Linked DNA regions of Blastochloris tepida. The protein of the gene in region 1 interacts with the protein of each later gene in a pairwise test. Links are inferred from orthologs where the notes say so. Each region holds a gene or a part of one and is shown in the gene's direction. Other genes may lie near its edges.

What was found. The genes of interacting proteins can lie anywhere in the genome.
Region 2: the proteins of hflK (region 1) and ftsH interact in binary tests that used the Escherichia coli proteins (3 or more experiments, as listed by UniProt). The link is inferred for Blastochloris tepida from one-to-one orthologs.

Annotation. Positions count from the first base shown.
Region 1 is NZ_AP018907.1:93,359-97,489, forward strand. The notes cover bases 791-3,613. They hold hflK (FtsH protease activity modulator HflK), read left to right. Parts: upstream 791-1,551; coding sequence 1,552-2,676; downstream 2,677-3,613. Other genes in these bases: BLTE_RS00385 (ribbon-helix-helix domain-containing protein), read left to right, coding at 791-973; hflC (protease modulator HflC), read left to right, coding at 2,673-3,569; BLTE_RS00400 (DUF2065 domain-containing protein), read left to right, coding at 3,589-3,613. In the rest of the region: BLTE_RS00380 (DUF4169 family protein), read left to right, coding at 568-750; more of BLTE_RS00385, read left to right, coding at 752-790; more of BLTE_RS00400, read left to right, coding at 3,614-3,774; BLTE_RS00405 (Do family serine endopeptidase), read left to right, coding at 3,905-4,131.
Region 2 is NZ_AP018907.1:545,215-548,860, forward strand. What follows is about bases 654-3,646. They hold ftsH (ATP-dependent zinc metalloprotease FtsH), read left to right. Parts: upstream 654-1,191; coding sequence 1,192-3,102; downstream 3,103-3,646. Other genes in these bases: tilS (tRNA lysidine(34) synthetase TilS), read left to right, coding at 654-958; BLTE_RS02475 (tetratricopeptide repeat protein), read right to left, coding at 3,384-3,646. Outside these bases: more of tilS, read left to right, coding at 1-653. UniProt on the Escherichia coli protein: Acts as a processive, ATP-dependent zinc metallopeptidase for both cytoplasmic and membrane proteins. Plays a role in the quality control of integral membrane proteins.

The DNA of each region.
Region 1 (4,131 bases):
GGCGCGCAGGCGAGCCGGCATCCGTGAAAGGCGGAGCGCTCATATCACACAGGCTGCGTGCCACACAGGCTTGCCGATACGGCGCGGCACCCGTCCGCTCGAGGTTCGGCCGAAGGGTGTTGCCCGGGAACGGCTTTTCGGCCTGGGGAGAAGGCTTGGCCGCGCCGTCTCGCCGCAGTCCGTTTCGCGCGGTTTTCGGTCAGAAATGGAAATGGCCGGTGCGAATCTGCCGCACCGGAAGTCGGGCTGGGAATCCGCGTGCGATACCTGGGAATTGGGTCCGTGGCGAAGGATATTCGATATTGCGAAATGATTGTATGGCTGCGCTTTTCGCATCAGCGGTATTCTGCTGGAGAGTCTTCCGGAAAGTGCTGGCTTGGAATACATCAATATCGTTCAGCGCTTAACCTTGGCGGAGCGGAGGGGGGAAGAGCGGGTGACGGAACTTTACCTTGACGCGCAGAATCGGTATAAATTCACAACATCCAGGATGTGCATCGCTTCGGCCTGCATTCGTCTTGCCGCAGGCGCATCCGACTTGGCAGTGGGGCACCGGGCCTGTCGTCCATGACTGAGGTGATCAACCTGCGGCAGGCGCGCAAGAACAAGGCGCGCGCTGCAGCCGGGGAGGCTGCTGCCGAAAACAGGCTGCGCCACGGCCGAACCAAGGCCGAACGAGAGACTGAGGAGGCGCGGCGGACCAAGGCCGCCCGCGTTCTCGATGCGCACAAGCGTGAAAAGGGCGAATGAAATGAAGAGTCCGGTCGTCAAGCGATCGATCGTGATCGCGGGCCACAAGACCAGCGTGAGCCTGGAAGATGCCTTCTGGGACGCGCTGAAGGAGATCGCCTCGCTGCGCAGAACGACTCTGTCCGAGCTGGTCGCCTCCATCGATGGCGGCCGCAACCACGGCAACCTGTCTTCCGCCATCCGGCTGTTCGTGCTCGACTATTACCGTAATCGCCCGCGCTGAGCGCCTGCGGCGCCAGTGATCTCTGCCGGCCTGCACCGGCGGCAGTTCCCGCTCAAACCGATTTTCCGGCCATTCCCGTCGCTGTCCGTGGCACGTGCCGCCGCCTTGGGCGGGCCGTTGTGCAGCGGGCCTCGCTGGCGGACGGCGGGCGGAAGGCTGTCGCAGCCGGATGCGCGCCTTGACGCGTCCGCTCCGAGTTCGCTCCAAACAATCGACCTGTCCCATTCGCGTTCGCAGAATCGGCTGCCGCTGTTGCGGAGCAGGCTCTGGCGCAGACGGATCAAGACGATCCCCGCCGTAAGCCGGTGATCCGCACTGATCTTTGGCGAAGTTTTTTTTACTTGTTTCAGTTCGACGTGGGTTGCGCCGGTGCTGTTTCGGCGCAAACCGGGCCATCAACCTTCCGCTCGCGCGCCGTGCCGAACTTTTGCGGCGGTCCGTTGAAAGGGCTTGCCTCCTTCCTATATCCCGGCCAAGACCGATATCTTGGCCAAGACCAGTGCCGGCCAGGATCGCGTGCGAGGACCGCGTCATGCCCGGCGTCGGTCGCGAGATGCGGTGACAGGAAGGAACACTCAATGCCCTGGAGCAACCAGAGCGGCGGCGGCGGACCGTGGGGACAGGGGCCGCGCGGCCCCTGGGGCAGCGGCCCCCAACCCAGCGGACCCACGCCCCCCGATCTCGAAGACCTCATCCGCAAGGGACAGGACCGCTTGCGCAGCGTGCTGCCCCCGGGCGGCTCGCTTGGCGGGCGCGGCTTGGCGCTGGCCAGTCTGGCGCTGGTTCTGCTGTGGTTGGCGACGGGATTCTATCGGGTCGAGCCGGACGAGCAGGGGGTGGTGCTGCGCTTCGGCAAGTATGTCTACTCCACCGACGCCGGTCTGAACTATCACTGGCCCTGGCCGATCGAGACGGCTCTGACCCCGAAGGTCACCACCGTCAACCGCATCGATATCGGCATGCGGCAGTTCGACGATTCCCGTCGCAACACCATCACCCGCGACGTGCCCGAAGAAAGCCTGATGCTGACCGGCGACGAGAACATCGTCGACATCGATTTCACGGTGTTCTGGCAGATCGCCAAGGCCGGCGACTTCCTGTTCAACATCCAGAACCAGGAAGGCACCATCAAGGCGGTGGCCGAGAGCGCCATGCGCGAGGTGGTCGGCCGGCGCGACATCCAGCCGATCCTCACGGGTGCGCGTCAGGCGATCGAGTCCGGCGTGCAGGAGTTGATGCAGAAGACGCTCGACGAATACGGTGCCGGCGTCCTGGTCCGCCAAGTCCAGTTGCAGAAGGTTGACCCCCCCAATCAGGTGATCGATGCGTTCCGTGACGTGCAGGCGGCGCGCGCCGACGCCGAACGCCTGCAGAACGAGGCTCAGAGCTACGCCAACCGGGTGGTGCCGGAGGCGCGCGGCGAGGCGGCCCGCGTGATCCAGTCGGCCGAGGGCTATCGCGAGCGGACCGTGGCGGAAGCGCGCGGCGCGGCCAGCCGCTTCACCCAGATCTTCGACGAGTATCGCAAGGCGCCGGAAGTGACGCGCCAGCGCATCTATCTCGAAACCATGGAGCGTGTGTTCGGCGGCATGGACAAGGTGATCATCGACCAGCGCGGCGGCCAGTCGCAGGGCGTCGTGCCCTTCCTGCCGCTCGATGCCCTGCAGCGGCGCGCCGCTCAGCCGCAGGGGGGTGCGCGATGAAGGGGGGCATTCTCAGCGGCATCGCCCTGGTGGTGCTGACGGCGTTGGTGATCCTCGGCTATTCGTCGGCGTTCATCGTGCACCAGACGCAGCAGGCGCTGGTGCTACGGCTCGGCGAACCGGTGCGGGTGATCACGCAGCCCGGCCTTGCCTTCAAGGTGCCGTTCGTCGACAGCGTGACCTTCTTCGACAATCGCGTGCTGGACCTCGATGCCCAGCCGCAGGAAGTGATCGCCTCGGACCAGAAGCGGCTGGTGGTGGACGCCTTCGCCCGCTACCGCATCTCGAACGCGCTGCGCTTCTTCCAGACGGTGGGCACGGTGCAGGGCGCCAATTCGCGCCTGTCGGTGATCCTCAACTCGGCGGTGCGCCGCGTGCTGGGCGAGGCCACCTTCACCCAGTTGGTGCGCGACGACCGCGCCGGCCTGATGTCGCGCATCCGCCAGCAGGTGACACCCGAGGCGCAGAACCTCGGCGTCGAGATCGTCGACGTGCGCATCCGCCGCGCCGATCTGCCGGAGGCCAACAGCCAGGCGGTGTTCGAGCGCATGAAGACCGAGCGTCAGCGCGAGGCCAACGAGATCCGTGCCCAGGGCCGCGAGCAGTCGCAGCGCATCACCGCGCGGGCCGACCGCGACGTGACGGTGCTGATCGGCGAGGCCAACGCCAAGGGCGAGCAGGTGCGAGGCGAAGGCGATGCCGAACGCAACCGCATCTTCGCCGAGGCGTTCGGGCGCGACCCCGATTTCTTCACCTTCTACCGGTCGATGCAGGCCTACGAGGCGGGCCTCAAGGCTGGCGACACCCGCATGATCCTGGCACCGGATTCGGCCTTCTTCCGCTACTTCGGCGACCCCGCCGGAGGCCGGAAGCCGGAGCCCGGAAAGCCCTGAGGCGGGACGTCCCAAGGCCATGGAGGACTTCATCGTCGCGTTCGGTCTTCTGCTGGCCATGGAGGGGCTGCTTTATGCCGCCGCTCCGGACCTGGCGCGGCGGGCGGTCGTCAGCATCCTGCAGACCCCCGATTCGGTACTCCGGATCGGGGGACTCGCGGCGGCGGTCGTCGGCGTCGTGCTGATCTGGATCGTCCGGGGATGAGGCCCTCTGCGATCCGCCGCGGCGGCCTGTTCGGCTCGCCGGGGCGGCGCGCCGCGGCGTTCGGAGGGCTTGCGTGCCGGCGGCGTTCGCGCGAGCGTCTGTTCGATTCGAAACAAGGAGCTTCAGAGCCATGCTCTCTCACGCCCGTGCCTTGACCGTCGCGCGTCTCGGGCTGGCAGCCGCGCTGGCTCTGGCCGTCGTGCTGCCGCTGCCGGGCGCCCAGGCGCAGCAGCTGGCGAGCCGCGAGCTTCCCGACGTCGCCGACGTCGTCGACAAGGTCATCGACGCGGTGGTCTACATCTCCACCACCGCCCGCGTCGAAACCAAGCAGGGCCCGATTCCGCAACTGCCGCCCGG
Region 2 (3,646 bases), 450 kb from region 1 along the record:
GCTCCTGGTGCTCGCTGCCGAGCAGCGCCGCACGGCACCCCGCTTCCCCGATCTCCTCGCCGTCACCGTCGATCACCGCCTGCGCCCGGAGGCCGAGGCCGAGGCCGAAGCCGTGGCGGGGCTCGCGGCCGGCCTCGGCGTGCCCCACCGCACGCTGGCCTGGCTCGGCGACAAGCCTATGAGCGGCGTGATGGCGGCGGCGCGCACGGCCCGCTACGGCCTCATCGCCGAAGCCGCCGCGGCGTTCGGGGCCTGCGACGTCGCCACCGCCCACACGCTGGACGATCAGGCGGAGACCGTGCTGCTGCGGCTCGCGGCGGGCTCCGGGCCGGCGGGGCTCGCGGCGATGCGGGCGGTCGAGCCGCGGGGGCTGATCCGCCTGCACCGGCCGTTCCTCGCCGTGGCCAAGGCGCGGCTGATCGCGACGCTGGCGGCGCGGGGCATCATCTGGAGCGGCGACCCCTCCAATGCCGACCCGCGCTTCGCGCGGCCGCGGCTGCGGGCGGCATGGGAGGCGCTGGCGCGCGAGGGCCTCACCGCCGGGCGGCTGGCCCGGCTCGCCGCCCGGCAGGCGCGGGCCGAGGCGGCGCTGGAGGCCGCCACCGACGCGGCCGAAGCGGCGCTGGCCGGGGCGGGGGCGGGCGGCGCTGTCCGGCTGCCGGTGGCGGAATTTGTCGCGCTGCCGGCGGAGATTTCGCTGCGGCTGCTCGGCCGGGCCATCGGCCGCGTCGGCACCGAGGGGCCGGTGGAGCTCGCCAAGCTCGAACGGCTGCACGACGCCCTTCACGAATACGTGCAGACATCGCGGCAACACGCCCCGGCGGGCGGGGAGACGTATCGTCGCACATTGGCCGGCGCGGTGATCAGCGTGACGCAGGGAGCCGTATCGATCGGACCCGCGCCGCCGCGGCGCGCCCGGAAGGCTGGCGTTAAGGAAGGGGCGCCAGAGTCCGGGTGACGAACGTTCGGGTAGACGGACGTTCAGTTTGGGACGTTCGGTTTGGGACGCTCAGGTTGCGGCAATTGCGTTCGGCCGAAGGGGCGCTTCCCTTGTGATGGCCGGGAGCGAGCCCTAGATTAGGTCTCAATTGCGCGGGACGCCTTGCCGATGGCGTCTCCAAGAATCGTGCGGAGCGGGGTACCGGTCCGGACAAGACGCGGGCGAACGCGATCGCGCCGCAGGGGAACCCGATGAACGGAAACTTTCGGAATTTCGCGCTCTGGGTCATCATCGTCCTGTTGCTGCTTGCTCTTTTCACGCTGTTCCAGAATCCGGCGCAGCGCCAGCAGGCCAATGAGATCCCGTTCTCGCAGCTTCTGGCGGAGATCGACCAGAACCGGGTTCGCGATGTGGTGATCGAAGGCTCGAACGTGACCGGTCATTTCAATGACGGTCGCGGCTTCCAGACCTATGCGCCCGACGATCCCGGCCTCGTGCAGCGGCTCTACACCAAGGGCGTGACCATCACCGCCCGGCCGCAGCAGGACACGCCCTGGTTCCTCCAGCTTCTGTTCTCCTGGCTGCCGTTCGTGGCGCTGATCGGCGTGTGGATCTTCCTGTCGCGGCAGATGCAGGGCGGCGCCGGCAAGGCGATGGGCTTCGGCAAGAGCCGCGCCAAGCTGCTGACCGAGGCGCACGGCCGCGTCACCTTCGAGGACGTGGCGGGCGTCGACGAGGCCAAGCAGGATCTGCAGGAGATCGTCGAGTTCCTGCGCGACCCGCAGAAGTTCCAGCGGCTCGGCGGCCGCATCCCGCGCGGCGTGCTCCTCGTCGGCCCTCCGGGCACCGGCAAGACCCTCATCGCCCGCGCGGTGGCCGGCGAAGCCAATGTGCCGTTCTTCACCATCTCGGGCTCGGACTTCGTCGAGATGTTCGTCGGCGTCGGCGCGTCGCGGGTGCGCGACATGTTCGAGCAGGCCAAGAAGAACGCGCCGTGCATCATCTTCATCGACGAGATCGACGCGGTCGGCCGTCATCGCGGCGCCGGCCTCGGCGGCGGCAATGACGAGCGCGAGCAGACGCTGAACCAGCTGCTCGTCGAGATGGACGGCTTCGAGGCCAATGAAGGCATCATCCTGATCGCCGCCACCAACCGGCCCGACGTGCTGGATCCGGCGCTGCTGCGTCCCGGCCGCTTCGACCGGCAGGTGGTGGTGCCGAACCCGGACGTGGTCGGCCGCGAGCAGATCCTGAAGGTCCACGTGCGCAAGGTGCCGCTGGCGCCGGACGTGAACCTGAAGACCATCGCCCGCGGCACCCCCGGCTTCTCCGGCGCGGACCTGATGAACCTCGTCAACGAGGCGGCCCTGATGGCGGCCCGGCGCAACAAGCGCATGGTCACCCAGCAGGAGTTCGAGGACGCCAAGGACAAGGTGATGATGGGCGCCGAGCGCAAGTCGATGGTGATGACCGAGGAGGAGAAGCTCCTCACCGCCTATCACGAGGGCGGGCATGCCATCGTCGCGCTCAGCGTGCCGGCGACCGATCCGGTGCACAAGGCCACCATCATTCCGCGCGGCCGGGCGCTGGGCATGGTCATGCAGCTGCCCGAGCGCGACAAGCTGTCGATGAGCTACGAGCAGATGACCTCGCGCCTCGCCATCATGATGGGCGGCCGGGTCGCCGAGGAGCTGGTGTTCGGCAAGAACAAGGTCACCTCGGGCGCGCAGTCGGACATCGAGCAGGCGACGCGTCTGGCCCGCATGATGGTCACCCGCTGGGGCTTCTCCGACCAGCTCGGCACGGTGGCCTATGGCGAGAACCAGGACGAGGTGTTCCTCGGCATGTCGGTGTCGCGCCAGCAGAACATCTCCGAGGCGACCGCTCAGACCATCGACAAGGAGGTCCGGCGGCTGGTCGAGGAGGGCCACAGCGAGGCGACCCGCATCCTGAACGAGCGGCGCGACGCGCTGGAGGCGCTGGCCAGGGGCCTGCTCGAATACGAGACGCTGAGCGGCGATGAGATCAAGAACCTGCTCGACGGCAACCCGCCGGTGCGCGACGTCGAGATCGAGCCGGCCCAGCCGCGCTCCTCGGCCATCCCGCGCCGGCCGCGCCCGAAGGGCGGCGAGGGCGAGCTGGAGCCGCAGCCGCAGGCTTGAGGCACTGCCGATCAACGAAAACGGCCGGAGGGACACCTCCGGCCGTTTTGCTGTTGGGGGTCATACCAACGGTCGCGAACGCGGACCGTTGGTTCCGGTCGCGGATTTTCGCGAAATCTCTGATTTCCCAAAAGAAAATCCGCGAGAGTCAACGGCCTCACGCGTCAGCGTCTGGGGCCGTTGTTATCAGTTGGGGCTCGCACGATGCCGCCGTCCTCCCGGTGCAGCGACGGCGCGCGAGGGAAGGGGCCCTTGGCGCCGGTTGCAGGGGATCAGGCGGCTCAGATCTCGCGGCCTTCGACCTTCGGGGCGAGCTGCTTGATGAGGTCGGGCACGCGTTCGAGATAGGGGTTGATCGCCAGCGCCTGACGGAACGCCTCCAGCGCCTGCTTCTCCTGGCCGATATCCTCCAGGATCAGGCCGAGCCCCACCAGCGCGCCGAAATGGCGCGGCTCGCGCGCCAGCGTCTCGGCGACGTCGTGCAGCGCGCTGCCATAGTCCTTGCGCATGTAGTTGACGGTGGCCCGGCGGTTCCAGGCCTCGA